3 regions of the Pseudoalteromonas sp. TP27 genome follow, and region 2 is predicted to be linked to each of the others. Evidence: predicted binding sites of a transcription regulator. Region 2 holds the regulator's gene; each other region holds the start of a gene.

Evidence for each region. Region 2 encodes sigma-54, which starts transcription at its own class of promoters, with help from an activator protein. Its sites were predicted from a motif close to GTTGGCACGNNNNTNGNNT; they were not measured.
Region 1: PX700_RS02900 (DUF2726 domain-containing protein) is a predicted target of sigma-54. The motif match lies at 7,451-7,469, and genes of this name have one in related genera.
Region 3: PX700_RS17525 (TorF family putative porin) is a predicted target of sigma-54. The motif match lies at 2,654-2,672, and genes of this name have one in related genera.

Annotation. Positions count from the first base shown of each region.
Region 1 covers NZ_JARDAK010000002.1:135,816-146,302, reverse strand. The annotation lists gene PX700_RS02935 (sodium ion-translocating decarboxylase subunit beta) at 1-568, shown strand, start outside; gene PX700_RS02930 (aldo/keto reductase) at 696-1,667, shown strand; gene PX700_RS02925 (hypothetical protein) at 1,681-1,857, shown strand; gene PX700_RS02920 (peptidoglycan DD-metalloendopeptidase family protein) at 1,947-3,260, opposite strand; gene tyrS (tyrosine--tRNA ligase) at 3,584-4,783, shown strand; gene PX700_RS02910 (cobalamin biosynthesis protein CobD/CbiB) at 5,040-5,984, opposite strand; gene mtnN (5'-methylthioadenosine/S-adenosylhomocysteine nucleosidase) at 5,985-6,692, opposite strand; gene PX700_RS02900 (DUF2726 domain-containing protein) at 6,815-7,411, opposite strand; gene folE2 (GTP cyclohydrolase FolE2) at 7,527-8,447, opposite strand; gene arcB (aerobic respiration two-component sensor histidine kinase ArcB) at 8,680-10,487, shown strand, end outside.
Region 2 covers NZ_JARDAK010000012.1:29,655-40,141, forward strand. The annotation lists gene PX700_RS14090 (YgiQ family radical SAM protein) at 1-1,210, shown strand, start outside; gene PX700_RS14095 (protein disulfide oxidoreductase) at 1,336-1,887, opposite strand; gene mgtE (magnesium transporter) at 1,944-3,302, opposite strand; gene PX700_RS14105 (HPr family phosphocarrier protein) at 3,435-3,707, opposite strand; gene rapZ (RNase adapter RapZ) at 3,750-4,595, opposite strand; gene ptsN (PTS IIA-like nitrogen regulatory protein PtsN) at 4,615-5,067, opposite strand; gene hpf (ribosome hibernation promoting factor) at 5,072-5,359, opposite strand; gene PX700_RS14125 (RNA polymerase factor sigma-54) at 5,386-6,885, opposite strand; gene lptB (LPS export ABC transporter ATP-binding protein) at 6,955-7,680, opposite strand; gene lptA (lipopolysaccharide transport periplasmic protein LptA) at 7,677-8,222, opposite strand; gene lptC (LPS export ABC transporter periplasmic protein LptC) at 8,212-8,766, opposite strand; gene kdsC (3-deoxy-manno-octulosonate-8-phosphatase KdsC) at 8,763-9,314, opposite strand; gene PX700_RS14150 (KpsF/GutQ family sugar-phosphate isomerase) at 9,315-10,286, opposite strand; gene PX700_RS14155 (calcium/sodium antiporter) at 10,290-10,487, opposite strand, start outside.
Region 3 covers NZ_JARDAK010000018.1:62,826-73,312, forward strand. The annotation lists gene PX700_RS17510 (ABC transporter permease/M1 family aminopeptidase) at 1-996, shown strand, start outside; gene PX700_RS17515 (Bor family protein) at 1,176-1,487, shown strand; gene PX700_RS17520 (Bor/Iss family lipoprotein) at 1,484-1,807, shown strand; gene PX700_RS17525 (TorF family putative porin) at 1,869-2,555, opposite strand; gene PX700_RS17530 (hypothetical protein) at 2,831-3,994, opposite strand; gene PX700_RS17535 (helix-turn-helix transcriptional regulator) at 4,150-4,350, opposite strand; gene PX700_RS17540 (hypothetical protein) at 4,359-4,778, opposite strand; gene PX700_RS17545 (AsmA family protein) at 5,006-6,976, shown strand; gene rplN (50S ribosomal protein L14) at 7,250-7,618, shown strand; gene rplX (50S ribosomal protein L24) at 7,629-7,943, shown strand; gene rplE (50S ribosomal protein L5) at 7,960-8,499, shown strand; gene rpsN (30S ribosomal protein S14) at 8,510-8,815, shown strand; gene rpsH (30S ribosomal protein S8) at 8,837-9,229, shown strand; gene rplF (50S ribosomal protein L6) at 9,243-9,776, shown strand; gene rplR (50S ribosomal protein L18) at 9,786-10,136, shown strand; gene rpsE (30S ribosomal protein S5) at 10,146-10,487, shown strand, end outside.

The DNA.
Region 1 (10,487 bases), on a different contig from region 2:
GTTAACCACACCAGAAGAGCGCCAAATTAAGATGCCTGAATTACGTAAGGTATCTAAAAAGGAAAAGATTATTTTCCCTCTTATGGTACTTAGTTTAACGGCAATGTTTTTACCGGCTGCTATACCGCTTGTAGGTATGTTTTGCTTAGGTAATTTAATGCGAGAGTCGGGTGTTGTTGACCGTTTAAGTAATAGTGCTCAAAACGAAATTATTAATGTTACAACTATATTTTTAGGCTTAGCTGTAGGCTCAAAGCTTGCTGCAGATAAGTTTTTAACTGTTGAGACGATTGGTATTTTGGTTCTTGGCGCATTGGCTTTTGCAATTGGTACAGCGTCGGGCGTATTTATGGCAAAAGGGCTTAACCGTATATCTAAAACACCTATAAATCCATTAATTGGTGCTGCGGGTGTATCTGCTGTGCCAATGGCGGCACGAGTGGTTAATAAAGTGGGCCTTGAAAGTAACCCACATAACTTTTTACTTATGCACGCTATGGGTCCAAACGTAGCGGGTGTACTGGGTAGTGCAGTTGCAGCAGGCATATTGCTAGCACTCGTTGGCTAAAAGTGTAATTTAAAATAGATTAACTATTAAGCGCAGTTTACTGCGCTTTTTTTTGTGCCTAATTTGTAGCTAGATAAAGCTTTTTTGTTTACAGTGACTATTCTTCAAAACTTTAAGGATAGTTACCATGCTTCACACACCTTTAGCAAAGCACTTACCTCATGTTAGTAAACTTGTATTCGGATGCATGGGTCTGGGCGGCGGTTGGAATAAAGACGCAATCACTGATGCACATGTTAAGCAAACTCATGAATGCATAGATAATGCTATTGAAGGTGGCATTAACTTTTTTGACCATGCTGATATATACACTTTCGGTAAAGCGGAGCAGGTTTTTGGACAAGCACTAAGTGAGCGACCAGAGCTTAGAGAACACATGTATATTCAATCTAAATGTGGGATCCGTTTTGAAGATGACTTAGGGCCAAAGCGCTATGATTTTTCGGCTAAGTGGATTGAGCAATCAGTTGAAGCATCTTTAAAACAATTAAATACAGAATACTTAGATGTATTGATGCTGCATCGTCCCGATCCATTAATGGAAGTGAACGAAATAGCACAAATATTTAGCTGCCTAAAAGAAAGCGGCAAAGTACGTAATTTTGCAGTATCTAACATGCAGCAACACCAAATGAATTTTTTACAGCACGCACTTGATATGCCTATTGTTGCTAATCAAATTGAAGCGAGCTTACAAAAGCACCAGTTTATTGATGAAGGTATATATGCGGGTAACGCTGATGGTAAAAATCTCAATTTTACTCCAGGAAGCATTGAATACTGTCGTCATTTTGAAATTCAAATTCAGAGCTGGGGCAGTTTATGCCAGGGTTTATACAGCGGTAGTGATTTATCAAACGCATCCCAGGCCGATATAAACACCAGCCTTTTAGTTAATAAGCTAGCTGCACTTTACGATACTTCTGCTGAGGCTATTGTGCTGGCATGGTTACTTCGCCTTCCTGCATCGATTCAGCCAATAATTGGTACTACTAATGCTAAACGCATTAAAGCCTCATGTGATGCAGTAAACGTAGAGCTAACTCGTGAGCATTGGTATGCACTTTATGTAAGCGCTAAAGGCCATGAATTACCATAAGTAGGGCGTTAATATGAACATATTCGTTATTTTAATTGGTTTGTTTGTAGCACTTGCAGTACTTATACCTTTGCTTGAAAAATATCAAAGTAAAATGGGGCTGGATGGCGCAACCAAATACAGCAAATATATCTGGCCATTAGTGATGGTGTCTTTAGTTATTCAGCTAATTTATGTATTAATGTATTAATGTATTAATGTATTAATGGTTTATAGCGTACAAAAAAAGCCTTTGCAGGTTTAGCCTGCAAAGGCTTTTTTAATGTTTATTAATAAATTTTATTTAAGTGCTAATTGTAGCTCACGATTGCGCTCAAGCTGGGCAATAAAGTTATCTGCAATAGGTTTAAACTTAGCAAGTTCTGAGCGAGGTAATGGCTCTGACTTAGGAAGTTTTACAGTTTTAGGGTTACGGTGCACGCCATTTACTAAAAATTCATAGTGTAAATGCGCGCCAGTAACACGACCCGTAGAACCTACAGTACCAATTTGTTGGCCCTGTTTAACTTTTTGACCCGTTTTAACTAGTTTCTTATTTAGGTGTAAGTACTTAGTTACATATTGCGTGCCATGGCTAATAAATACGTAGTTACCGTTGTATTTGCTGTAACCTGCTTTAATTACTTTACCATTACCTGATGCAACAACTGGTGTGCCAGTACGTGCTGCAAAGTCGATACCACGGTGAGCTCTAACTTGCCCAGTAACTGGGTGTAAGCGACGTGGGTTAAAGCTCGAACTAATATACTTAAAGTTTACAGGTGCACGTAAAAAAGCTTTTTTCATGCTACGCCCTTCAGGCGTATAAAAATTGCCGTCAGTATGGCGAATCGCTGCAAAGCGCTGACCTTGGTTTACAAATTCAGCAGCAATAATCTTACCAGTGCCAATAAACTCGCCATCAACATAATGAGACTCGTAAATTAAGCCAAACACATCGCCTTTGCGAATATCATTTGCAAAATCAACATCCCAACCAAATATGTCAGCAAAGTTCATTATTTGACGTTCGCTTAAACCTGCCGCAATTGCTGAAGTCCAAAAGTTATTAGATATTTCGCCGCCAGCGGTTTTAGTTAGCGTTTCAATTTCTTTACTATCGATAGCTGTATCGTAATTACCTTCTTCGTTTAAGGTAACAAATAAAGTATCTGTTTTTGAAATTACATAACGCAGTTGAGCTAAAGAGCCATCCTCAGCGGTAGCAAAACTAAGTATTTCACCTGGATGAATTTTAGTTAGCTTGCGAGTCTCTGCATTAGTGTTAATTAGTTTATGAAGCGTTTGAGCTGAAAAACCAGCACGCTTAAAGATAATTGCTAAATTGTCGCCATTTTTAATTTTATGATCGACAAAGTCGTATTCTGGTAACTTTTCTGCTGCTTGCTCTGAATTTAGCTCAGTTAATTTTTCGTTGTTATCAACTTTAACTTGTAACTCATAGCGCTTACCAATCTCTAATGCATTCGCACTATTGTCTTTGGAAGCAGTGGCTTTTTCAGAAGGAAGAAAGGCTAAGCCAACAATAGCAGAAACCAAACCTAGAATAAGCAATTTGTGTTTTTTGGGGAGCGTGTTAACCACGTGAACCATAACGTGCCTTTTTCTGCTGTCAAGATAATAAATACATAATATTGCAGGATATACTTAATAATGTACGAATACTAGTGTTTTGTAGATTTAAACTAACCTTAAACTGCGCTAAAATCGAGGTTAGAAAGCCTTTTTTAACGCTCTACCTCGCTAAGACTTAATTGATTTAGTTTAGTTGCATGAATCACTTAAAAAGTTGTTTTAATTAGGTAGAAATTTGTTATGTTAGCTACATCTATTTATTCGGTTTAAACCTTTATTAAACCGTGACTACACAAGTAACTAGTCGCCCCTTCGTCGGCAGAATTTTGGAGTAATACACAGTGGATTTACAAACCGCTCTAGCAGAGATAAAACGCGGTGCAGAAGAAATATTAATTGAAGACGAACTAGTTGAAAAACTAAAGTCGGGCAAAAAGCTAAAAATAAAAGCAGGCTTTGATCCTACAGCGCCCGATTTACACTTAGGGCACACTGTACTAATTAATAAAATGAAAACCTTTCAGGATTTAGGTCATGAGGTTATTTTCTTAATTGGTGACTTCACTGGCATGATTGGCGACCCAACAGGTAAAAACGTAACGCGTAAGCCACTTACTCGCGAAGACGTACTAGCCAATGCTGAAACATATAAAGAACAAGTATTCAAAATTCTAGATCCTGCTAAAACCACCGTTGCATTTAACTCGACCTGGATGGAGACGTTAGGCGCTGCAGGCATGATTAAACTTGCTGCTAACCAAACAGTAGCGCGTATGCTTGAACGTGATGACTTTAAAAAGCGTTACGCAGGCGGTCAACCAATTGCGATTCATGAATTTTTATATCCATTAGTACAAGGGTGGGATTCGGTTGCACTAGAGTCAGATGTTGAACTAGGCGGTACTGATCAGCGCTTTAACTTATTAATGGGCCGTGAGCTACAAAAAGTTGAAGGCCAAAAGCCGCAAACAGTATTAATGATGCCATTACTAGAAGGGACAGACGGCGTTCAAAAAATGTCTAAGTCACTTGGTAACTACATTGGTATTACTGATGCACCAAACGATATGTTTGGTAAAATAATGTCAATTAGTGATGTGCTAATGTGGCGTTATTACGATTTATTAAGCGCGCTTTCTATTGAAGAAATTGCAGCTCAAAAAGAACGTGTTGAGCAAGGTACTAATCCGCGCGATATTAAAATTGAACTAGCTAAAGAGTTAATTGCTCGTTTTCATAGTGAAGCTGATGCACAAGGTGCACATGACGATTTTATCCAGCGTTTTCAGAAAAAAGCGCTACCAGATGAAATCCCAGAGCTAACAGTCACTATTGCAGAAGATACTATTTTAATTGCTAACTTACTTAAAGAAGCAAACTTAGTAGTAAGTACATCAGAAGCAATGCGTATGATTAAGCAAGGCGCAGTTAAACTTAACGGTGAAGATAAAATCACTGATACCAAACTTGAAGTAGCGAAAGGTACAACGGCTATTTACCAGGTAGGTAAGCGTAAGTTTGCAAACATCACTGTAGCTTAAATACAGTTTGAAACTAAAAACCAGCCTAGGCTGGTTTTTTTGTGCTTGTATTTTGGGGTCTGTAATACCAATCTGCTTATATATGGGGCCTATTTAACGTTAAGAAAATCACGCTAGAACTAGGCAAAAATTTTTGTATCTAGTTGTTCTAAATAAAAAAATTTTAACGACGTTATAGTGAGATTTAATTCGTTAAATTGATCAAAGATTTATGCAGGTTGGTATAAGTAGTTACGAGGTAGTCACTAAATAGTCACTAAATCACTTTTAATATTTCGATACTTACAATTATTAACAACCAAAATACACGCGCTTGATTTAATCTATTAATTATTACAGGTACATCCTCGGGTGTAGGTAGTCTATCAGTACCAATACGCATTTTATTAAAGCGAGTACCTAAATAAACTGCTGGCCCGCCCAGTTGCACGCCAAGTGATGCAGAGCATGTGCTTAACAGCCAACCTGTATTTGTTTGATAAAAATGTTTGCCGTAATACTTAATGTAGCGCATGCTTTGTTTGCTCGCTCTACTTGCTGCAATAGTTAAAGCCAGTAAGCGCACCGGTATATATTCAATAATAAACAAGAGGGTTTTAAGCGGTTTTAAAAAGTAGCTATTTGGGGATATGTCACTACGCCACGCGTGTTGTATTAAGGTAAGCAATCGATAGGCGAGGGCTGCAATAGGGCCAAATGCTAGAAATATAAATATGACTACGAAATAATATCGAGCAGTGCGTAGTATTAAGCTCTCTATTAATGCTTTGATAATGCCTGAGGATGAAAGTCTATTAACTTCACGAGCAAGTAGTGGTTTTAGCAATTCGCGCGCAGTCGACTTTTGATTTTGTTTAGTGAGCTTTGCAATACGGAGTGCTTTTTTATCAACACTTTTGCTTTCAAGGCATAAATATAAAATAAGGCCTGCGAGCAACTCTGGGTAAAAAGCAAACTCGAGCAGTAACACTACAATAATGAGAATAACACTTAAAATAAGCGTGCTTGCGAGTATAGCTGCTAAATATTGATAACTCTTAGGTTCTTTGCTTTTGTATATGCGTTTGCCAATAGCACTAAAAACAGCATTTAGCGCTGTATTGGGGTGATACCAGCTAACAAGAGGAATAAAGCGCTCAGCAAGGAGCGCTAGTATAAAGGCAATAAAGTCCAAGTGGTTTTGAACAATATTGCTAAGCATTTACAAAGACACTGCAGTTAGCTTTTCTAAAAGTGCGACAACCATTTTAGATGAGTTGATTGATGCTGTTTCTAGGTATTCTTCAAATGATTGCGGTGATTCTTTACCTGCAATATCAGACATAGAGCGGATAACAACAAACGGTGTATTAAGTGTGAAACACGTTTGCGCTATTGAAGCACCTTCCATTTCAACGGCAAGCATTGTAGGAAAGTCACAGCGTGCTTTATCAATACGTACAGGGTCACACATAAATGTGTCACCAGTACAAATTAAACCAACAAGTGTTTTAACATCACTAATTTTTGCGATTGTTTGCTGTGCTGCTTCAACTAATTTAGGGTGAGCTGCAAAGCCTGCTGGCATTTGTGGAACTTGGCCAATTTCGTAACCAAAAGCAGTCACGTCTACATCGTGATGACGTACTTCTGACGAAATTACTACGTCGCCGACACTTAGTGATGGATCGAACCCACCGGCAGAGCCTGTGTTAATTACGCAATCAGGTTTAAAGTTATCGATAAGTAACGTGGTTGCAATTGTTGAGGCAACTTTACCAATACCAGATTGAACAAGTGTTACTGTGTTACCAGCTAGCTCGCCAGTATAAAAGGTGAAACCTGCTTTAGTTAAAATTTGTGGGTTTTGCATTGCTTCACGTAAAATTTTAACTTCTGGCTCCATTGCGCCAATAATACCAACATTCATAATGTTTAATTCCTGAGTTTGAATTACTTGATTATACGTGAAGTTAGCTATAAAAAACAAAAAAGCGAGCAGTTTTCACAGCCCGCTTTAAATACTTTTTAGGAAGGTATTTAATTCGGTTTTTAAATTTCAGCTAAAGCAGTTGTTTGTGCTTTAGCTTGTGAGGGCGAAAGTACCGCTGGCTTTTGAGATCTATTACGAACAGGGCGCTGCGTTTGCGTTGCCGTAGGCTTACCTATTTTAAACATAATGGCGTCGCGCACTTCTGATGGGCGATAACCAGATTTAACCTTCATGCGAATATGTGGAATGCCTGCTGATTCCAGTGCACCATTTACAAACCAGTCGCGTTGAGCTTTGTGACCGTCTTTGTTGGCATTGTTAACTAGGTCAACAGCGGCAACAATTGTCAGTTTTTCTTTGTCGATTAATACAAAGTCGAGTTGTTTGTTTTTAGCTTTAGCTAAGGCAGCGCGTTTTGATTTGACAGAAAGCCCTTGTTTACAATCAATCACGTCAATTAACTTAACGCGACTAATAATTTTATATTGGTCGCCAACAGCACGCTCGAGAAGATTTAAAAAAGCGCCTTCAACCTGCGTAAAAACAGTTTGCTTGCGGGTAAAAGGATACGGGTTTCCGCCATCGTCATTAAATTTTGACGCAACAACAGAGGCCCCGACAACTAACACTAGGATTAATAATAAAGCGAATTCCATACGGTAACTCCATAACAACAAATTGACACTGCTTAAGCAAAGCAATTTACGTGCCTAAAAATTATGAGTTATAAAATAAATACCGTCTGTTTTTAAAAGTGAAACTACGCAGCAATTAAGCTTTGTAGCCACCTTCAATACCTTTAACCGCAACAGCTACAGCATCATGAGCATGGAGTGATTCATAATGGTTTATTTGCAGCCAATAATCGCTGTAAGCGTCTGCTTCTAACAATGCTTTAATTTTACGTGCGGCATCTTCACAAAACATCAGGTTTTGACCATTCAAACGGGCAAATTCTTGCTCATCTTCACGCTTAACTGCCGCTTGTACTGGTGTTTTTAGCTCAGCTTCAAGGGTATTAATTAGCGTCACAACATCAAATTCTTGAATATTGCTATCAAGTTTTACTTTTACGTTGGCAATAGAGCGCTGCGAGTGAGGTGTCGCTACAATGCCTTGTGTAGTGCCTAGCCATTCGTGCACATCTTTTTGGCTTAAGGTTTCTTGGTTAAACTTTTCGTTAAATGCATTTTGTATAAGTTGGCGCGCAAGTGCAGCAGAGCATGGGCACGTTGAGGAGTAAGTAACATCTACGGTTAGCTCATAGCTAATAACGTTATTTTCAATTGTGCTAGTTAGTAAAACAGGGTAGCTTTTCCAGCCGGCTTTGCCGCTCAATAATGACTTTCGGCGTAGCGGTAATTCAAATTTAAATTCAATTTGTGCTTTATCACTAAGCCCTTCATGGCTCGTTATAAAGGTGTCGAGTGCTTGCGCTATTGTTTGCGGATTAACTTGCTGCTCGGTTGAAAGCAGATCAAGTGCCAAAAATAAGCGCGACATATGAATGCCTTTCGCATCTTCTTTATGCAAATTTACAAATGCACGCGCTTTAGCATTAACTGTAACCGGTGGTAAGTCTCGTGACTCAAAAATAAATGGCAGTTCTATTTCGCCCATGCCCACCCAGTCTAATTTACCTGTTTGTAAAGCGGGTGCAGTGTCTGCTATATCTGGCATATTGGTTTGCATGTGCGCTACTCATATTTTAGAGATAATAAAGCGGGGCATTTTACACTAAATAATTTATTGCTGAAATGATGAGTTGAGGAGAGAAGCAAAATCAAACATGAAAAATTCTGTTTTTATCGCACAACATGAATATAGGGAGAAGAAAAATGCTAAAATCTGGGGAAATGGTATGTTTATACATGCGCATTACCTTCTTTATATTTAAGCACACAGCTAAGAGATAAAATTACGTATGACCGATTATTCTTTGAGCCCCTGGGCTCGGGTACTTTCCAGCTCAATAACGCGATTTGGTGAATTTAAAACCGCAGCTATTTGTTACACCTTATTTTTAACTGTATCTCTTATTTTATCGAGCATGTTTTATTATGTTGCGATTGGTGAATTAAAGCTTGTTGATATTTTGGCCGTGGTGTTTTTTACTGCTGTGGTTTCCCCTTTAATTATAAGTGTATTGCTTAATTCAATTCGCCAATTAGATGCCTCGTACGCTTATTTAGATAGCGCAACCAAACAAGAAAAGCTTTTAAATCAAACCTTAAAAGATAATATTAGCCGTTTAAATATTGAAATTGATGAACGGAAAATGGCGTTCCATGCCAAGCATCGCGCTATTGAAGAGTTACGACGAGAAATTGCTGAGCGTAAAAAAACTCAACAAGAACTTGCTCAACAAAGTATGTTGCAACGCTCAATAGTTGATTCATCTCCTGATTTGTTTTATTACCGCGATAACAATGGTGTATTTGCCGGTTGTAATAAAATGTTTGAAGAAGTAATGGGGAAATCAAGCAGCGAACTCATTGGCAAAACGGTTGAACAGATATTCCCGAGTCATTTTTTAGCTGAAGTTTTAGCAACCGATAAAGAAGTAGAGCAAAGCCATAAAGCGCTGACTATAGATGTAGGCTATGAAGTGGACGGTGAAACACGTTGGTTTGAGCTTCGTAAATTACCTTTTATAAATGATGACGGTGACTACATTGGTTTACTGGGTTTTGGTCGAGATATTACTAGCCGTAAAGAAGCAGCTCAAGCACTTGAAACTGCCTACAAAGATAAAGGTAAGTTTATTGCTACGCTAAGCCACGAGCTGCGTACTCCGCTTAATGGTATTGTTGGTTTAACACGAATGCTGCTTGATACTGATTTAAACAAACAGCAACGTAGTTGGGGTAATACTATTTTTTCGAGTGCTGAAACACTCGGTAATATTTTTAACGATATTATTGATTTAGATAAAATAGATAGAGATCAGCTCGATATAGCGACCAACTCTATTAATGTGTCAGACTTTATAAACGATGTAGTTAACTTTGCGGGTTTAATAGCAGAGCAAAAAGAACTTGAGTTTGATATTAAGCGCAATGGCATGCTTGATATTTATGCACAGCTCGATCCGACTCGTTTACGCCAAGTTGTTTGGAACTTAATTAATAACGCTGTTAAGTTTACTCAACAGGGTAAAGTAACACTCGAATGTAGCCGAGAAAATCGTGTAGAAGGCCCATGGTTAGTTATTAAAGTGTCGGATACAGGTCAAGGTATTCCGCCTGAGCAGCTTGCTCATATATTTGATATGTATTACAAAGCGCCGGATTTAAAAGGTACTAATGCCATAGGCTCTGGTATTGGTTTAGCTGTAACTAAGGCACTTGTAAGTGCAATGAAAGGGATAATTACAGTAAATAGTACTGAAGGCGAAGGAAGCTGCTTTACAGTGCAAATACCACTTAGTTTATGCGTAGCACCTACCGAGCAAAGTTATGTTGGCCGAGGTTTGTATATTCTACTAGTAGAAGATGTGCCTCTTAATGCTGAGATTGCTACAAACTTATTAGAGCAACGCGGGCATGAGGTGTTATGGGCTGAAACCGGTGAAGATGCACTCTCGTTTGTCGAAACCGAAGATGACTTAGATTTAGTACTACTTGATATGCAATTGCCAGATATAAACGGTGACGAGGTTGCTAAACAAATACGCTCAGATAGCCACTTTGATAAGCTCCCAATAGTTGCTTTAACTGCCAATGTACGCAG
Region 2 (10,487 bases):
TTGTGCAAGAGCGCTGTTTCAGCGACACGGCGATCGATCTATTTGGGTAAACCCGCCAGCATACCCATTAGAAACACATGAGATGGATGCTGTGTTTGGTTTACCGTATCAGCGTATTCCTCACCCAAGTTACGGCGACTCTAAAATTCCTGCTTATGACATGATTAAAACGTCAGTTAATATTATGCGCGGTTGTTTTGGTGGTTGTTCGTTTTGCTCAATTACGGAGCATGAAGGGCGTATTATTCAAAGCCGTTCGCAAGAATCAATTATTGAAGAAATTGAACAGATCAGAGATAAAGTGCCGGGCTTTACTGGTGTTATTTCTGATTTAGGTGGTCCAACAGCGAATATGTATAAACTGCGTTGTACGAGTAAAAAGGCAGAAAGTACCTGTAGACGTTTATCATGTGTGTATCCTGAGATTTGTAAGCACATGGATACCGACCACACGCCAACAATAGATTTATATAAAAAAGCACGTGAAGTTAAAGGTATTAAAAAGGTATTGATTGCTTCTGGTGTACGTTACGACTTAGCTGTACGCGACCCGCGTTACGTTAAAGAATTAGTAACCCATCATGTGGGCGGCTACTTAAAAATAGCGCCAGAGCATACAGAGGACGGTCCATTATCAAAAATGATGAAACCAGGTATGGGCGCGTACGATCAATTTAAAGAATTATTTGATAAGTACTCTAAAGAAGCCGGTAAAAAGCAGTATTTAATTCCTTACTTTATCTCGGCTCATCCAGGGACAAAAGATGAAGACATGGTAAATATGGCTTTATGGCTTAAATCAAACGACTTTAAGCTTGATCAGGTACAAAATTTTTACCCGTCACCTATGGCTAATGCGACGACTATTTACCACACAGAAATGAACTCTTTACGTAATATTAAAAATAATACCGAAGTTGTTCCAGTACCTAAAGGTGCTCGCCAGCGTCGATTACATAAAGCTATTTTACGCTACCATGATGCAGCAGGTTGGCCGATGATACGTGAAGCTCTACGTAAAATGGGTAAAGCCAATTTAATTGGTAAAGGGCCTAACTGTTTAGTGCCTGAGGAAGGGCGTGATGAAAAAGCAGGTAAAGGTGGCAGTAAAGGCGGACGTCCGGCACTAACCAGGCATACTGGTTTTAGCCAATTTAAAAAGGCAAACACTAAACCAAAAGTAGGCGGTAATCGTCAAAGTACACGTTAGTAGTTTGCTCTACAGTTGTAAGATCGCAAACTAAGTGAACCCCTGTATTTATTGGCTATAATTAATATAGCCAATAAATGTCTACTTTAAGACGTCGTTTTTTAATATCTAATACTTAGTTTTTCTTAAAACGTTGATGATAACCACAAACGCAATTTAAGTGACCATAACGGCTGAATACCTGTCAGCCCTTGCGTCATTTTATTATCTTTTAAGATTATATAAGATGGCGTGACTTGCCCTTGCCAATCGGCAAATATCTCACCATGTTGATCGTTTACAGTGGTAAAGCTGTAGCCATGCTCATTTAAATAATTATGTAGTTCTTGAGCTGAATCTGACTTTATTGCGATGGTGACTACGGGATAATTTTTTTCTGCGGAGAGTTCATTTATTGCAGGAGATGTCACGCTACATATAGGACACCAAGTTCCCCAAAAATAGACAAGTGTTGGTTTATCTTGGCTCATTGCGGCTAAGTCAATATTTCGCCCTTTATAATCTGTTAATTGCAATTGCGGATTAGCTGGCATCACAGGTTGTCGCCACCAATTAACTGCAGTGTAAATAACGAAAAATATAGAGCCATATACCAATACACTTTTTAATATTGATAGGCCTTTTTGTTTTGGTGTTTTTTTAGGTGTGTCTTTTTTATTTTTGATATCCGTTGTCATAGTTACAGCTTTACCCTAAGTGTTTTTTACTTTAGTTATTTACAAAGGTTTCTAATTTAAACCAGCAACCAGGTAGCAGTACCTAAAAAGGCGAATATACCTACAATGTCTGTCACTGTAGTCAGTACTACGCTACCAGCAAGTGCAGGATCTATATTCATTCTTTTAAGAATTATTGGAATACTTGCACCAGCTACACCTGCAACAACTAAGTTCATAAACATAGCGAAGGCGAGTACACCACCAAGCATAAAGTCCCATTGCCATAGGGCAATAACACCTGCAATTAACAGCGACCACAAAATGCCGTTTAGCGCGCCAATGGCAAGCTCTTTCATCATCAAGAAGCGTTGGTTTGTTTGATTTATATGACCTACTGCAATACCACGTATAACAAGCGTTAGCGATTGGCTACCTGCAACACCACCCATAGAAGGGACAATACCGTTAAGTACAGCCAAAATAGGGAGCACATCTAAAGTACCTTCAAAAAAGCTAGCTACAAAAGCAGCTGCAAGTGCAGTTAGTAAGTTGACACCTAACCAAACTGAGCGTTTTTTAGAGCTTTTTAGTACGGGGGCAAAAGTATCTTCTTCATCATCAAGACCGGCTAAGCCTAATAAACTATGTTCAGCATCTTCTCGGATTACGTCAACGATGTCATCGATAGTGACACGACCAAGGAGCTGATCGTTATCATCAACGACGGGGGCCGATATCCAATTATGACGCTCAAATAATTGAGCTACTTCACTTTCATCCATTGAGATTGGGATAGACTCACAATCTTCATCCATTAAATCGCGAACAATTTTTTCTGGCGGATTAGTTAATAATGTACTGAGTGATAAAGCGCCTATAAAGCAGTTATGCTTATCAACAACGTACAGGTCATCGGTACCTTCTGGCAACTCGCCGCGTAACCTAATATACCTAAGTACAACATCAAGCGTAACATCAGGGCGAATGGTCACCGTATCGGTGTTCATTAGCGCGCCAGCAGAACGCTCTTGATACGAAAGCGCTTGTGTTGCACGTTCACGGTCTTGAATGTCCATCGCGCTAACAACGTCTTTATAAACGGTGTCTGGCAGACTACGTAATACTTCACCTAAGTCATCGTGGCCCATATCTTCGGTTGCGGCTGCAATGTGCTTAGGTTCCATTTGGGCAATAATGCCTAAACGTACATCTTCTGATAGTTCTTCAAGAACATCACCTTGTACGTCGGGATCAACCAATTGCCAAAGTAGTCGGCGAATTTTATGCGGTGATGATTCTAATAGTAGTGCGGTATCACAAGGAGCTGTTTTTGCGAGCATGCGCCTAACTTGAACAAATTGACCACTATTAAGTGACTTAGTCACCTGCTTTAGTTGTTGTAGTGGGTAATCTTGTTCAAAAGCTTCAGGCATTGGCGTCCTTTATAAATTTTTATATTACTTTATGGGGAGAGGTGAGTTAACTGGCGTCACTAACCATATTTATTTTATATATCTGTTTTAGTTGAGGCATTAGTAATGCGAGTGTTGTTTTTATAAAACAGATTACTCTTGTTCATTAAAGCGTTGTGCTATTAATTCTCCAACAGCATGTAAAGCTTGCTCAGAATCGGGGCCTTTACATACAACTTTTACTTCTTTTCCTTGGCTACTTTCAAGTAACATGAGTGCAAGTACGCTATCGCCTGCGGCTTCTTTGTCATCTTGAAATAATGTAATTGTCGCATCAAACTGCACTGCCAATTGGGCAAGCACTGTGGCTGCTCTGGCGTGCAATCCTAATTTGTTTTTTATTAAAAAAGTATCTTCACAATGCATAAGTTACTCTACCTAAGCTGAACAGGTGATTATTCAGCTATATTATTTTTCTTGTTCGCGATGGCGAATTTTTACATTGGGATGTGTCATTGCAAAACTTTCACCAATCGTTTGCGCTAAATACACAGAGCGATGTTGCCCGCCCGTACACCCAATGGCAATGGTCAAATAACTGCGGTTATTTCTCTCTAAATGCGGCAACCATGTTTGTACAAATGTTTGAATTTGCCATGTGAATTTTTGCACAATGCTATGACTAGCCAAATAATCTTTAACGGGTTGATCTAACCCATTTAAAGGTTTTAATTCAGGCTCCCAATGAGGGTTTGGTAAAAAGCGTGCATCAAATACATAGTCTGCTTCTTTTGGGATACCGTGTTTAAAACCAAACGATTCAAATGTGACAATAAGTTGCTTATCTTTTTTACCTAAAATCTTTTCACGAATAGATTCAGCGAGTTGATGAACGCTTAAATCAGTTGTGTCTATCATAAAGTCGGCGCGGGTGATTAATACATCAAGTAATTCTTTTTCTTTTTTGATGGCTAAATCCAGAGGCAGTGAATCTATTGATAATGGGTGTAATCTGCGTGTTTCAGAAAAGCGTTTGATCAATGTTTGATCGTCGCTGTCTAAATAAAATAATGTAGGTTTTGCAAAATCAGGTAGGTATTCAAGAATATCGTTAAATTCTTCCTGCTCTTTAGGAATGTTTCGAACGTCAATGCTGACAGCAATTCTATCGTAGCTATCAGATACACTGCGCACTAATGAAGGCAGTAGGTTTACTGGAATATTATCTACGCAATAATAACCTAAATCTTCTACAACGCGTAAAGCAACCGATTTCCCAGAACCAGAACGGCCGCTTATGATAATTAATTCCATTTATCACCCTTTAATAAAACTACGATTGATCAACAATAACTTGGTAAAGTTCAGCATCTGATTTTGCACAGCGTAACTGCTTACAAAAATCTTTGTTATTGAGTCTATCAGCAATGGTAGCTAGAGTCTTTAAGTGCTGCTGGTTATCTCCATCTGGTACGATGAGTGCGACGAAAATATCAACAGGGCGGTTATCTATAGCATCAAAATTAATTGGCGTTTCGCTAACGAGCACTAAAGCCAAAGGCTCTTCTGCACCGCTCATTCTTCCATGAGGAATCGCAATACCACGCCCTATACCTGTACTACCTAACTTCTCTCTGCTCATTAAAGCATTAAGAATGTCTTGTTGCGGTAGGTAGGGAAGTTTGTCATGAGCAAGTTCGCTAATAAACTCTAAAATTCTTTTTTTGCTATTAAAAAGGACCGCAGCTTTGCTGCAGTCCTGGCATATAAGTGAGCTTAATTTCATCATATTAGTGTCGAGCAAGCTTCTCTTTGTGTTTAATTACTTGGCGATCTAGCTTGTCGATCAACGAGTCAATGGCAGCATACATATCTTGATGTTCTGTAGAGGCAAAGAGTTCGGCGCCACTTACATGTATTGTCGCTTCTGCTTTTTGGTTTAGTTTTTCTACATCAAGAATGACATGAACATTATTAATATGATCAGAGTGTCTTTCTAGCTTCGCAAATTTAGTACTAATGTAGTCCCTTAGCGAATCGGTTAATTCTACGTGACGACCAGTTAAGTTTAGTTGCATAAGCATTACCCTCTTAGTTTAGCGTCTTAAATCAAACTTTTACGTTGATTTGACGGTGGAATAGCCAGAGATTCGCGATATTTTGCGATTGTACGTCTCGCTACTTTAATTCCTTGCTCAGCCAATATATCCGCTATTTTACTATCACTCAATGGTTTTGCTGAGTTTTCTGCTGCGATTAATTTTCTGATGAGCGCACGTATTGCTGTAGAAGAACATTCACCCCCATTTTCGGTGCTTACATGGCTTGAGAAAAAGTATTTAAGCTCAAATATGCCACGAGGTGTGTGCATATATTTTTGAGTTGTTACGCGCGAAATTGTTGATTCGTGCATTTCTACCATTTCAGCAACATCATTTAAAACCATCGGTTTCATAGCCTCAGGGCCGTGTTCAAAAAAGCCTTGTTGCTGCTTAACAATACAATTAGTTACTTTTAATAGTGTGTCATTTCTACTTTCTAAGCTTTTAATAAACCATTTAGCTTCTTGTAAATGTGAGCGAATAAACTGGCTATCACCACTTGATTTTACAGTGCGAGACATTGCCGCATATTGGCTATTAACACGAATTTTAGGCATGCTATCTGGGTTTAATTCAACAACCCAGCGGCCTTTAATTTTTTTAACTGACACATCAGGAATAACATACTCAGACTCTTCTCTTACAATAGTATCTGCAGGCTTAGGGCTAAGAGTATGTATTAATGTCATTACTTCTTTAAGCTCTTCTTCTTTGAGCTTAGTCTTCTTCATTAATGTACGATAGTCACGAGCAGCTAATAAATCAATATGCTCGGTTAAAATCATTTTAGTTTCATTAATGTAAGGTGTTTCTTTATCAAACTGGTTAAGCTGAATACATAAACACTCTTGTAAACTACGTGCAGCAATACCTACAGGATCAAACAGTTGGATGCGCTTTAATACAGCTTCAATTTCATCAAGTTCAACTTCGTTATCTTCTTCGTTTTCTTGATTAAAGCTTTCTAAAATCTCTTCGCAGCTTAGTGTTAAAATACCTGAATCATCAACGGCTTCTACGATAGCAATAGCAATAGCTTCATCGGTAGGACTAAATGGCGTTAATTGTAACTGCCACATTAAGTACTCGTGGAGCGTCTCTGTTGAGGCGCCTTGGTAGATTGACTCGTCTTCAGGCATTGGACCTGATGATGCTGCAGGAGCAGCACTCATGTACTCATCCCAGCTAACATCCATAGCCATGTCGTCACTTAGCGTGTCTTTTGCAAGTGCTTCACCACTATCTTGTTCGTATTCGCTTGGAGCATCGTCGGCCGATGCGCTAACAGTTATGTCATCGGTATCTGCTTTTTGCTCGTTTTTACCAGCAGCGTCTTCGGAATAGTCTGGTTCTTCAACCTCTAATAGCGGGTTGCTGTCGAGAGCTTCTTGTATTTCTTGCTGGAGATCCAATGTACTGAGTTGCAACAAACGAATAGCTTGTTGCAGCTGTGGAGTCATTGTAAGTTGCTGGCCCATGCGCAGCTGTAGTGATTGCCTCATGTATCTCTAACAATCCTTTTATGTTGTTATAATTAATACTAGCAGATGCTTAAAGACATGGCGTAAATGTTACAGCCTAAATTGCTCGCCTAAGTAAACATCGCGTACTGTTTTATCATTTAATACGTGTTCTGGAGTACCTGATGCAATCAGCTCCCCATGAGAAACAATGTAGGCTTTTTCACAAACATCAAGGGTTTCTCTTACGTTATGATCGGTAATTAATACACCAATCCCACGATTTTTGAGATGTTCTATTATTTTCTTTATATCTAATACCGAAATCGGGTCAACACCTGCAAATGGTTCATCCAATAATATAAATTTAGGATCGGCTGCCAGCGCACGTGCTATTTCCACGCGGCGACGTTCGCCACCCGACAATGCCATACCTTGGCTATCACGAATGTGTTGTATGCTAAATTCATCTAATAATTTATCGAGCGTGTCTTCTCGGGCTTGCTTATTTAACTCTTTGCGTGTTTCTAAAATTGCCATTAAGTTTTGATAAACAGTCAGTTTTCTAAAAATTGAAGACTCTTGTGGTAAGTAGCCAATGCCTAATCTAGCACGACTATGCATAGGTAAAAGAGTAATATCGTTATCATCGATAGAAATTTTACCTTTGTCGCTAGGTACAAGTCCCACAATCATATAAAACGTGGTGGTTTTACCTGCGCCGTTAGGACCAAGTAAACCAACAATACTGCCTGCTTTGACTTCAAGGCCGACGTTTTTGACAACTTCACGACCTTTATAGCTCTTTGCTAATAGTTCTGCTTTTAATGTACTCATGGCTGACCTTTATCGTCTTTTTTGCTTTTTTTAGTTTCGATAGGCACTAAAATCGTGTGAACGCGGTCAGTTGAGTTTTCATCTTTTTCGGCACTGATTAGCTGTTGTTCTATATCGTAGGTAATACTTTTGGCATTAATTTTTTGTCCTGCTTGCGATACTTCTGCATTACCAACGAGCGTTAAAAAACGTTTAGATACATCGTAACGAACTTCGTCTGCACTGGCGCTCATAGTTGTGCCATCTGATTGCTTCTCTTCAAAGCGAGCAGGGCTACCCGTGGCAATTAATAGTTGCTGGTTATCACCAAGTTCATCGCGCTTATGTACTTCGAGGCGGTCTGCTGTAATTCGGCGATTACCGTGAATAATCTCAACGTTTTTCTCAAAAATACCCACGTTAGCTTTTAATTGGCCTTCTTGCTTATCGGCGCTTATTGAAATTTGATTTGCAGCAGATAGCGAGTTTTGTTCTGCAGCATTACTATTAAACGCTAGTATAAGTGTAGGAATAATAAGTGATTTTAATATTTTATTGGTCATAATATATGGTTCGCGTATGGTTAATTAGTTTTATCACTTCGGTTTTTAAGTCGGCTTCTAGGCCTTTACCAGTGATTTTTAAATTGGGTCCAGTGATGATAACGGGTTGCTCCGAACGCATTGTTAATAGCTTTATATCTACCTGAATATTATCAGCATTGATTTTGTCTATCATGGCGTTATCGGTTAAGTTTTTGGCAACCACATTGCCTTCTAAAATTAATTGCTTGTCTTCGTATAATGTTGCTTCGTCTGCATTTATTTGCCACGTTTGCTTTTCGTTATATAAAGTAAAAATAGGTTTTTCGAAAAATGTAAAACCTAATTGCTGATATAGCTCCATTTTAGCCGCAGTGACTTTGTGGCTAATTTTACCTTGCTCGTCATAGGCTGTTTGTTTGAGTTCAATAGCTATGTAGTCAGGTTTTGCAATAACTTCAGACTCAGCCTGAGGTGCAACATTAGTTTGTGTAAAATAAGGGTACCAAAGCCAAACCATACAGCTAATGAATAAAACGCTTAATATTATGCGCGCTGCATTCATGAACTAGTGCCTTGTGTAGTCAATGCTTTACCATTTTCAAGCATGAGCAAGTCGGTAAGCTCTCTTACTGCGCCAAAGCCGCCAGGCATTTGCGTTACATAGTGTGATAAACGCTTTATAAGCGGATGAGCATCATTTACTGCAATAGCAAAGCCGACTAATTCCATAACGGGCATGTCAGGGCCATCATCACCAATATAAGCAATTTGTTCATCGCTAAGGTTAAGTTTATCTTTTAGCTCTTGATAGGCAACGAGCTTATTTTCTTGGCCTTGATAAATATGCTGTACGGTTAAGCTGCTCATACGTTGTTGCACTATTTTTGAATGACGACCAGTAATTACAGCCACTTCAAAGCCACTGTTTATAAGCGCTTTAATGCCAAAACCATCTTTTGTATTAAATGCTTTTAGCTCTTCACCTTGATTGCCAAGATAAATACGGCCATCAGAAAATACACCATCAATATCGCATATAAGTAGCTTTACTTTTTTAGCGCGTGCTTTTGCATCATCGCTCAGCGGTTGATAGAGTTCTTCAAATTGCATTTATAACACTCCTGCCTTTAATAGGTCTTGCATATTTAGTGCGCCAATAGGCTGATTTAGCTCATTGACGACGATTAAGCCATTTATACGTTTGTGTTCCATAATATTAAGCGCTTCAGCGGCTAAAATATCTTGCGTAGCCGTAGTACATGACTTAGTCATAACAACATCTATTTGTGTTGTATGAATATCAATTCTTTGCTCTAAAATACGACGCAAATCGCCATCGGTAAATAATCCCACGAGCTGCTGATTTTCATCAACAATGGCTGTCATACCTAAACCTTTAGCAGACATTTCAATAAGGGCGTCTTTAACTGTTTGTGAAACATCAATAATAGGTGTATTTGCGCCGCTGTGCATAACATCTTTTAAAGTAAGTAATAAGCGCTTGCCTAAACTACCACCTGGGTGAGATAGCGCGAAGTCATCAGCAGTAAACCCGCGAGCTTCTAATAATGCAACTGCCATGGCATCGCCCATCGCAAGCGTTGCAGTGGTACTGGATGTAGGAGCTAGACCCAATGAACAGGCTTCTTTTTCTACTTTAATACACACATGTACATTAGCAAGGGTCGCCATAGTTGATTGCGTATTGCCAGTCATCGATATCATTTTGGCACCAAGTCGTTTTAAAACCGGAATGATATTTAAAACTTCGCTGGTCTCACCTGAATTAGAAATAAGCATAACCACGTCATTTTTAGTGATCATACCTAAATCACCATGACTTGCTTCACCAGGGTGTACAAAAAAGGCGGGGCTACCTGTACTTGCAAGGGTTGCCGCTATTTTATTGCCAATATGACCTGATTTACCCATACCAATGACAATAATACGGCCTTCACAGTCGTACATTAATTGGCATGCGTTATGAAAATTCTCATCTACATATTGTGCAATATCACTAAGTGCTTGGCGTTCAACATCTAAAACGCGAAGGCCTTGTTCAATAAAATTTAGCGTTGCCATTACTTACCCTACTTGACTAAAAATATACCCTTGGTAGCCCAAAAACGCTATTAGCAATAAGCCGCCTTCTACTCTGTTGATACGTTGGGTGCCTCTAAAGTTCAATGACATAATAATTAGGGCAAGTGTTGCACCAATCATAATTAATACATCTCGACTTACTAATGACGGGTCAATTGCAGAAGGGTTGATAATACCAGC
Region 3 (10,487 bases), on a different contig from region 2:
CGTATGATTGAATCGGTACAAGACTCGATAGATTACTTTACACAAGCATTCGGGCCGTATCAGCATAAACAGCTACGTATAATTGAATTTCCTAAGTATCGCTCGTTTGCACAAAGTTTTGCCAATACAGTCCCTTACTCAGAAAGCATGGGGTTTATTACAGACTTAAGAGATGAGAGTAAAGTTGACTACCCTTACTATGTTACCGCACATGAAGTAGCGCACCAGTGGTGGGGGCATCAAGTATCGGCGGCTAATGTAGAGGGCAGTGCTGTTATTTCTGAAACGCTTTCACAATACAGTGCGCTTATGGTGCTAAATAAACGCTTTGGCGCAGAAAAACTACGTAAGTTTTTAAAATACGAGCTTGATAGGTACTTAATAGGACGTACAGGGGAAGCCTTTGAAGAAATGCCTCTATATAAAACGCAGTCTCAACAATATCTTCATTACAATAAAGGATCAGTTGTGATGATGGCGATTTATGATCGTTTAGGTGAAAAACGGTTAAATGATGCACTTAAAGCATTTTTAAATGAGTTTCAGTACCAATCAACACCATACCCAACTACGCTTGATTTACTTAGCTATTTAAAACAAGACGCAACGCAAGCCGAGCAAAGTTTTATTGACGATCAGTTTAAATATATCACCTTGTATGAGCTTGAGATGAAAGAGGTGTCAGTTACAGATAGCGCTGATAGCGAAGGTTTTTATACCGTAACTCTTAGCGTAGAAGCCGTTAAACAGCGTGCTGATGGACAAGGTGAAGAAACTGAACAGCCACTCGATGAGCTAATTGATATTGCATTATTTAGCGATGACCCTGAAAACCTACTAGCTGAAGATTTTGTTATTTACTCTCAAAAGCACCAAATAGTATCAGGCACTAATACGATTGAGCTTAAAGTAAAAGAAAAGCCACTATTTGCGGGGGTTGATCCTTACATTAAGCTAGTCGACAAGGACAGTAAAAATAACCTAGCTAAATTCTAATGTCTATTTACTAACCACTTAAACTGACTAATTAAAAGGCCGCATTTATGCGGCCTTTATTTGTAATAAACTGTATAAAACTTCATAGCGTTTCTACATATTCCCCACAGCTTTTTACGCTAATATTTTATGTTCTCTTATAAAGTTACCTTACTGGTATTTAGTTTATAAGGAAGAGTATGAAACCATTAATTATAGGGGCGATAGCATTAAGCCTCAGTGCTTGTTCTGCGGTAACCATTCAGCCACAGGCAATAGCAAAAATAACGAGCCAAGCTAATTACGAAGATAGTCGCTCATTTTACTTTTGGGGATTGGTAGGCGAGCAACGCGTAGATGTAAAACAAGTTTGTTTAAGTACATCCGTAACTCAAATGCAGTCACAGCAAACCTTTAGTGATGGAGCGCTGAGTTTAATTACGCTTGGAATATACTCGCCTCATACCATTAAAGTGTGGTGCCAAGAGCAAGTAATAGGGGAAACATTATGAGTATCAAGCTACTTGTAGCCAGTTGCACATTTATTATATTAACGGGATGTACAAATATTTACTTTGATAACGGAGCGCAAAGCAAAGTAAGCAATAAAACGGTACAAAGCTCACAGTGGCATCATAATTTTGCACTTGCGTTGTACGAAGGGTCAGAGCCGTTAGATTTAACAACGCATTGCCCACAAGGGGAGTGGCAAAGTGTTCATACGTATAAATCGTTTACTAATGGTTTAGCTGAGGTAGTTGTAAATCAAATTGGACCAGCTTGGTACCCTAAAACAGTGGAAGTACAATGTAATAAGGTACCATTTAAATAACTTTATGAACGAGAAAAGGGCCAAAAGGCCCTTCGTGTTGCAGCAAGTAACACATTCTTTCTTATAAATTAAAGTCTACAGAATAAGCAACGTAAGCTTTAATATCTGAATCATCCATATCTGTATCAGATAAACCAAAAGTAAAGCCATCTTTCGAAATAGATACACCGTAATCTAGAATATTGTCATCACCAATAAAGTCACCAGAGTAATGACCTAGGTGAAGCGCCATTTCAGTACCGTTACTACCAATAGCGAAACCATAATCTGCAGTTAAGTAAAGTGAATCACCAAAGTCTGTACCATCACCACTTGCAGCTGATGTTGCTAGTACAGAAGCACCAAAGGTAAAGCCTTCAACACTGATGCTACCGTAAATTTCAGAGAAATCTGCGTCTGCTTCAGAGGCTGCGTCTGGGTAAGCGTAATAAATATAGCCAACATCGTAGCTAACACTTTCGTTAATGTCGCCACCAAAGCCTGCATATAGGTCAAGCTCATAGGTCATTTCATCTGCCCACGATGCATTTGAAGCCCAAGTACCTGCATAAAAGCCCGATTCATTGGCGTAATCGATACCGCCTGAAATAGCTGCATCACCCCCAGTTTGCTCTTGACCACGCCATAAGTAGTTTGATGTTGCCGCTGCATTAGCAGTTACTTCAGCATGCACAGCTGTAGATGTGAAAGATGCAGCACTCATTAGTGCTATTGCGCTAATCGCGATGGTTTTTTTTAGTTTTAGCATGTCCATTTCCCGTTATATGATTTTTGCTCGCCAAGGTTTTTATTATGTAATCGGAACCTTTAGGCTGACGGCTTTTTATTGTTTAACTAACGGGATAATTGCACTGTATGTGCCAGCTTCATTTTTTTACTAAAACTTATTTTTTATATATTAAAAAACATGAGCTTGCATTTTATGAATAGGGAAGGGGTATAACATTAGGGAGGATGTTGCGCACGTTGGTGGTGCATAAATTAACCTAGCCGCACCATAAAAGTACGGCTAAATTAGAAGGTTTAACCGAATATAGTGCGCATAAGGCTAATTGTTTCGTTTACACTGCGACCTTTTTGAACCTCACTAACAATTGAATCGCGTTTACTGCGAATATGTTCAGGAATATCGTCAGCAGCAAGAGCACGGTCTACTAAAATTTCTGCAGACTCTTTACCTCTACGCTGAGTTTTACCTGTTGTAGTTGTAGTGCGCTTAGGCTTGCTTAGCAGTTTAATGTAGTTAGAGTTATCTGGTGTTTTAGCATCAGCATAGTGAAAGAAACATGGGATTAGCGCTTTAATAGCAACTAATTGTTCTTCTAACTCATTACTCGGTTTAGCCATTTTGTACCATGACATAGCTTGAATACCTTTTACGATATCTTGCCAGTAACGCTCAAAATCACTATTTTTAAGTTTAGAAACACCAAGGGCACCACATAAAGCATCTAATCGATTATTTGTAATCGGAGTAAATAAATCAGGGCGACGCATTGCAAGCAAACGAGTTGCAGGCGCAAGTGTTGGTTTTTCGTTGTTGTCGGTGAATATTTTTGAATAAGCAGCAACAAATTGTTGATACTCATATTGAGTAATATCACCTTCAAGTGGAATATTTACTAGTGCGTCGTCAAAAGCACCTGGTAAATCACCAAGCATTTGATGGAAGCTCTTTGCACTCTTTGTAGATGCAAACCATTCAACGTCAAAGTTGTATGTGCTTGGATCAAGCGATGCCATGTGCTTACCGCTAAACGCAAGTAAGTCTTCAGGGATCATATCTTTAAGAGATTGTTCACGAATGCTTTTAATGTAATCTACTAAACGAAGCTGTTCATCAAGTGCAATAACGTCTTTGTGTTGTTCTACAAATACACTTACAACAGGCCACGGAGCAATACGTAAAGTTTTAACCTGTAAAAAGCTGATAGCTGAAATAAGCTGGTCGTGTAGCTTTTTAAGTACAGGTAACTGCTGTGGCTCTAGTAAATCGTAGTTCATACGATCTCTGCTAGCATTTAGCAATTCGTAACACCAAGGTAAAAAATCATCAGGGTGGTTTTCTACTTTCACGGCCATAAGGTTAAGGCTTAACTCTGAAGATTGCTTCAGAATGTTCTGATAGATTTGATTTTCTTGTTCGCCTAGCGTCATTTTTGACGGTGAAATTAGCAGTTTTTTCATGCCTTGTAGAATCTCCGGTTTAGATATATATTTTTTTGCTGGTCTATTTTAGCGCAATTACGCTAATAACAACAGCGCTGTCCTCCATCCGTTGTAATTGAAGTGACTAAATCAGTATTTTTACTAATAAAATGAGGCTAACGCTTTAATATGTATCAATCATTTTCATCTAGTACAAAGACGCTTTCAACTGAGGTATTAAAATGCTTTGCTATTTTTAGAGCAATTATTACCGACGGTGTAAATCGTGCCGTTTCTACGGTACTTATTGTTTTGCGCGATACATTAATAGCATCAGCAAGTTCTTGCTGGGAAAGCCCAGCCTCTTTTCGATACTTTGCAATATGATTTTTCACTTTTAATCCTAATCTTTGTTTTGCCAAAGAATTGATACGCCGTATATTAAATTCATTACAGCAAGGTAAAATGAAGCCATCATGCTGTGAGATACTTCTAAAGCAAGACCATCTGATAATAAGTACACACCACCCATACTAAAAAGTAAGCCAAGCACAACATGTTTATAGGCGATGGTGTCGATGGTGTTTAAATACTCATCTTTATAGGTAAGGTGGTATTTCATTTTCCATGTAAACCCGCCCCTGATCACAAACATAAAGAATGAGCCTAAAAAAGCAGCAGTTCCTAAAAGTAATAATGGGGCTGATGTGTGATTAAGCATTGGGTAAACACTGATGATTAATAAAGTGATACCCATGAATAATGAAAACCATGTATTTTGGCCCATAAATTTTTCTTCACTTTTAATATCGTAATTAGACATAACTCATTTCCTTTTAAATTTACAAAATGTAACCTCTAGGTATCAATGTAACCTTAAGGTTTCATGAGGTCAATATTTTTTGTACCTAAAGGTATCAAAATGTTTCAGGGGTGATTCAGGATAAGAATGTAATATCTAATAAAGTGCTTTTTTGTCATAACTACAATGATTTTAAGGCTAACACTCGCTATGATAAGAACATTATTTGCACGTTTGAAAGGACGATCATGAAAACCTTACTTAAAATTGTAGGTGTAATACTTTTACTATGTATAGCACTCATTGTTGCCGCACCGTTTTTAATCCCTACTGATACTATTTTTAATAAAGTGTCGCAGCAGGTAGAACAAACAACTGGGCGTACTCTTACTATTAACGGTGATAAAACACTTAGCGTATTCCCTGCATTAAAGTTAGAACTTAACGACGTGCATTTTGCAAACATGGAATCAGGTTCGCGCACCGATATGGCGAGTATGAAACAACTTGCTGTGCACATACCTTGGTTTTCATTATTTGGTGGTGAGTTTAAATTAGATAAGTTTGTTATAAACGAACCAAATATCCTATTAGAAACCGACAAAAATGGTAAAGCTAATTGGCAGTTGTTTGATGCTGTTGCAGAGCAACCTAAAGAGCAAAGCCAATCAGGTGAAGCGATAAAGCTTCCAGATAACTTTGATATTGAATTAGGTGAGGTTGCTATTTATGGCGGTACATTTACTTACCTAGATGGTCAAACAGGTGCTAAACAACAAATTAGTGATCTAGAGCTCGCTATTTTACTTCCTTCACTTCGTAAAACATTAGAAGTAAAAGGCGGTATTACTTATATGCAAGAACGCTTTGAGCTTGATGTAAAACTAGATACTCCGGCTAAAGCAATTGAAGGTGCTGCTTTTAATGTTAAACAAAGCTTAGATTCTCGTTTAGTCGATTTAACTTTCGAAGGAAGCATCGCTAAGCAAGGCCAAGATATTAAAGGCCAGTTAGCATTAAATGGTGAGTCAGTTAAAAACATTGCGAAATGGCAGGATGTAGAGTTAGGTGCAAAAGAAAATGCATTTAACGCATTTAGCGTAAACGGTAAAATGCACCTACTAGGTGAGAAGTTTAATTTAGAAGATTTAGTCGCGACGTTAGACGCATTGGAAATAAAAGGTAAGAGTGAGATAAACTTAGGTAATCGCTTAGCAGTAAATGCTGATATTGATTTAGGTATGCTTGATTTAAACCCGTACCTACCTGAAGCAGTAGCTAAACAAGAAGAGCCAGTAGAGCAAGATGATAAACCTGCAGAGCCAATAGTATGGGATGACACTAAAATTGATTTAAGTGCATTAAATTCACTAGATGCAAATGTAGTAATTCGTTCAAGTGGATTAAAAGCAAACGATATTAAATTAGGCGCAAATCAATTTACTGTCGCTTTAAAAAATAGCGTTGCAAAACTAAGCCTAGATAGCTTTTCTGCTTATGAAGGGTCGGGTAAGGGCGTTATCAACATTAACGCTCAAAACACGCCTTATAAAATATCAACTAACTTTGACTTAGCTGGGATAGATGCACAGCCTTTATTAACTGATGCGGCAGGTTTTGACAAACTAATGGGTAAGGGTTCTTTAAATTGGAACCTAAACACAACTGGGCAAAGTCAAAAGTCGTTTATCGGTGCGCTTAACGGAAAGCTTGGATTTGAGTTTGCTGATGGAGCTGTAAAAGGTGCGAATATTGCTGAGATGGTACGTAAAGGTAAAGAACTTGTTATTGGTAATCTTGGTGCAGTGAGTGAAGGGCTAGACACAGGCTTTGAAGAATCAGAAAAAACTGATTTCTCTGCGCTTTCAGGTAGCTTTAATTTTACTAATGGTGTGGGAAACAATACCGACCTTTCACTAATTAGCCCACTAATTCGTATTTCTGGTGAAGGCGACGTAGATTTACCAAAAACAAATGTAGATTACCGTTTAGTCACAGGCATTGTTGATTCTATAGAAGGGCAAGGAACTACTGATGACAGTACTGGTTTTAAAATCCCCCTTCGTATAAAGGGCCAATTTCACGATGTAGGTATTAAATTAGATGTGAGTAATGCGCTTAAAGATGAAGCAAGGCAGAAGCTAGATGACGCCAAAGAAGAGGCGAAAGAAAAAGCTAAAGACAAAGTGAAAGATAAACTAAAAGGTTTATTTGGTTAATCAACCACAGCTAACGTAAACAAGGCACTTATATAGTGCCTTGTTTGTTTTGTAACCACCTGTAAAATAGCTAGATAGCCGTAATTACTCGACTTTAATAACCATAGACTCCAAATTAATTAAAAAATAACCTATCGCTCCCCCCTCAATGCTGGTACAATTGCCCGCCCTTAAGAGACAACTCGTTTGTTTTTTGATTGGGATTTAATCGAAATGTCTGATTTTTAAACGAATTTTAGACACGTTGTAATTACTACACCGGAGGTCATTAACATGATCCAAATGCAAACTCAGCTGGAAGTTGCTGATAACAGCGGCGCTCGCAAAGTGCAGTGTATAAAAGTCCTTGGTGGTTCACACCGTCGCTACGCAGCGATTGGCGACATCATTAAAGTTTCTGTAAAAGAAGCTATTCCTCGCGGTAAAGTGAAGAAAGGTGATGTTAAAAACGCGGTAGTTGTGCGTACCAGAAAAGGTGTTCGCCGTCCAGATGGTTCTCTGATCCGTTTTGACAGCAACGCGGCTGTTATCTTAAATGATAACTTGCAGCCAATTGGTACACGTATTTTCGGCCCTGTGACTCGCGAACTTCGTAATGATAAGTTCATGAAAATCGTTTCACTAGCCCCAGAAGTACTGTAAGGAGCCAATCATGGCAGCAAAAATACGTCGTGATGACGAAGTAATCGTACTAGCAGGTAAAGACAAAGGTAAGCGCGGAAAAGTGCTTTCAGTTGTTACTGAATCTGGTCGAATCTTTGTCGAAGGCATAAACTTGATCAAGAAACACCAAAAGCCGGTTCCACAATTGAACCAAGCTGGCGGCATTGTTGAGAAAGAAGCATCTATGGATGCATCAAACGTTGCGATCTTCAACTCGGAAACGAGTAAAGCTGATCGTGTAGGTTTCAAGATTGAAGATGGTAAGAAATTACGTATCTTTAAATCTACTGGTAAAACTATCTAATAGTTGGAGTAGAATGATGGCGAAACTGCATGAAGTATATAAAGACAAAGTAGTTACTGAACTTCAAGAGAAGTTTGGTTTCAGCTCTGTCATGCAAGTCCCTCAGATCGAAAAGATCACATTGAATATGGGCGTGGGCGAAGCCCTAGCTGACAAGAAGATTTTAGATAACGCAGTAGCGGATCTAGCAGCAATCTCTGGTCAGAAACCTCTAATCACTAAAGCACGCAAATCTGTTGCTGGCTTCAAAGTGCGTGAAGGTTACCCGATTGGTTGTAAAGTAACCCTACGCGGCGAGCGTATGTGGGACTTTTTTGAGCGTTTGGTATCAATCGCTATCCCACGTATTCGTGACTTCCGTGGCGTAAGTGCTAAGTCTTTTGATGGACGTGGTAACTACAGCATGGGCGTACGTGAACAAATCATCTTCCCAGAAATCGATTACGATAAAGTAGACCGTGTACGCGGTATGGATATTACTATCACTACTTCTGCGAAATCTGATGAGGAAGGCCGTGCGTTGTTAGAAGCGTTTAACTTCCCATTTAAGAAATAAGGGTAGGGTTATGGCAAAGAATTCTATGAAAGCGCGCGAAGCAAAGCGCACAAAACTAGTTGCTCAGTTCGCTGAAAAGCGCGCAGCACTAAAAGCTATCATCAGTGATGTTAATACATCTGAAGATGATCGTTGGGACGCGGTACTTAAGCTACAAGCTTTACCTCGTGATTCTAGCCCTGCACGTCAACGTAATCGTTGTAACATTACGGGCCGCCCACATGGTTTCCTTCGCAAATTCGGCATGAGCCGTATTAAAGTTCGCGAAGCAGCTATGCGCGGTGAAATTCCTGGCCTTAAAAAGGCTAGCTGGTAATAGAATCATGGGAGTAAGACTATGAGCTTGCAAGATCCTATCGCGGATTTGTTCACACGAATTCGTAACGGTCAATCAGCGAAGAAAGTATCTGTAACGATGCCAACTTCAAAGCTGAAAGTAGCATTAGCTAAAGTACTAAAAGACGAAGGTTATATCGTAGATTTCGCCGTTAACGGTGAAACTAAACCTGAGCTTTCTATCGAGTTGAAGTACTTCGAAGGCAAAGCTGTAATTGAAAATATCCAGCGTGTAAGTCGCCCTGGTCTACGTATCTATAAGAAACGTGACCAATTACCTAAGGTAATGGGTGGTCTTGGTATCGCTATCGTATCAACTTCTAAAGGCCTAATGACAGACCGCACAGCACGTAGTGCTGGTGTTGGTGGTGAAATCATTGGTTTTGTAGCTTAATCGGAGGGGAACTATGTCTCGCATAGCAAAGGCACCAATTACTGTTCCTGCCGGTGTAGAAGTTACATTAAAAGGCCAGGAAATCACAGTTAAAGGCAAAAACGGTGAACTTACTCGTACTATCAACAACGCTGTTGAAGTACAAGTTAATGACAACGTTATTACTACTTTACCTCGTGATGGCGTAGCGAATGCATGGGCTCAAGCAGGTACTGCTCGCGCTCTAATCAACAACATGGTTGTTGGTACGCATGAAGGTTACGAGAAGAAACTTCAGTTAGTAGGCGTGGGTTACCGTGCTGCAGCTAAGGGTAAAACATTAGATTTAACTCTTGGCTTCTCACACCCAGTTAATTTCGCAGTTCCTGAAGGAATTACGATTGAAACTCCAAGCCAAACAGAAGTTCTAGTTAAGGGCGTAGATAAGCAGTTAGTTGGTCAAACAGCTGCTAACATTCGTGCATACCGTAAACCTGAGCCTTATAAAGGCAAGGGTGTTCGTTATTCAGATGAGAATGTACGCCGTAAAGAGGCTAAGAAGAAGTAAGGTAAGACGATGGATAAAAAAACAGCTCGTCTACGTCGTGCTAAACGCACTCGTAGAAATTATATTGAACAAGGCACAACGCGTCTTGTTATCCACCGCACGCCACGTCACATCTACGCTCAAGTTGTAAATGCTGAGGGTAATGTACTGGCTGCTGCTTCTACTGTTGAAAAGGCTATTAGCGAAACAGTTAAAGGCACCGGTAACGTTGAAGCTGCGCAAGCAGTTGGCAAAGCGGTTGCTGAACGTGCGGCTGACAAAGGCATCGAAAAGATTGCTTTTGATCGCAGTGGCTTTAAATATCACGGCCGTGTGAAGGCGCTAGCTGATGCTGCGCGTGAAGCCGGTTTGCAATTCTAGGAGTAGACTATGGCTAACGTAGAAGCAAAGCAACAACAGCCTGATCTAGCTGAAAAGCTAATCGCGGTGAACCGTGTGTCTAAAGTAGTTAAAGGTGGTCGTATCTTTAGCTTTACTGCACTAACTGTAGTTGGTGATGGCGCAGGTAAAGTAGGTTTCGGTTATGGTAAAGCACGTGAAGTTCCAGCTGCTATTCAAAAAGCAATGGAAAAAGCACGTCGTAACATGATCAACGTAGACCTAAATGGCAACACATTACAGCATCCTGTTAAGGGACGTCATGCTGGCTCACTAGTGTTCATGAAACCAGCATCTGAAGGTACTGGTATCATTGCAGGTGGTGCTATGCGT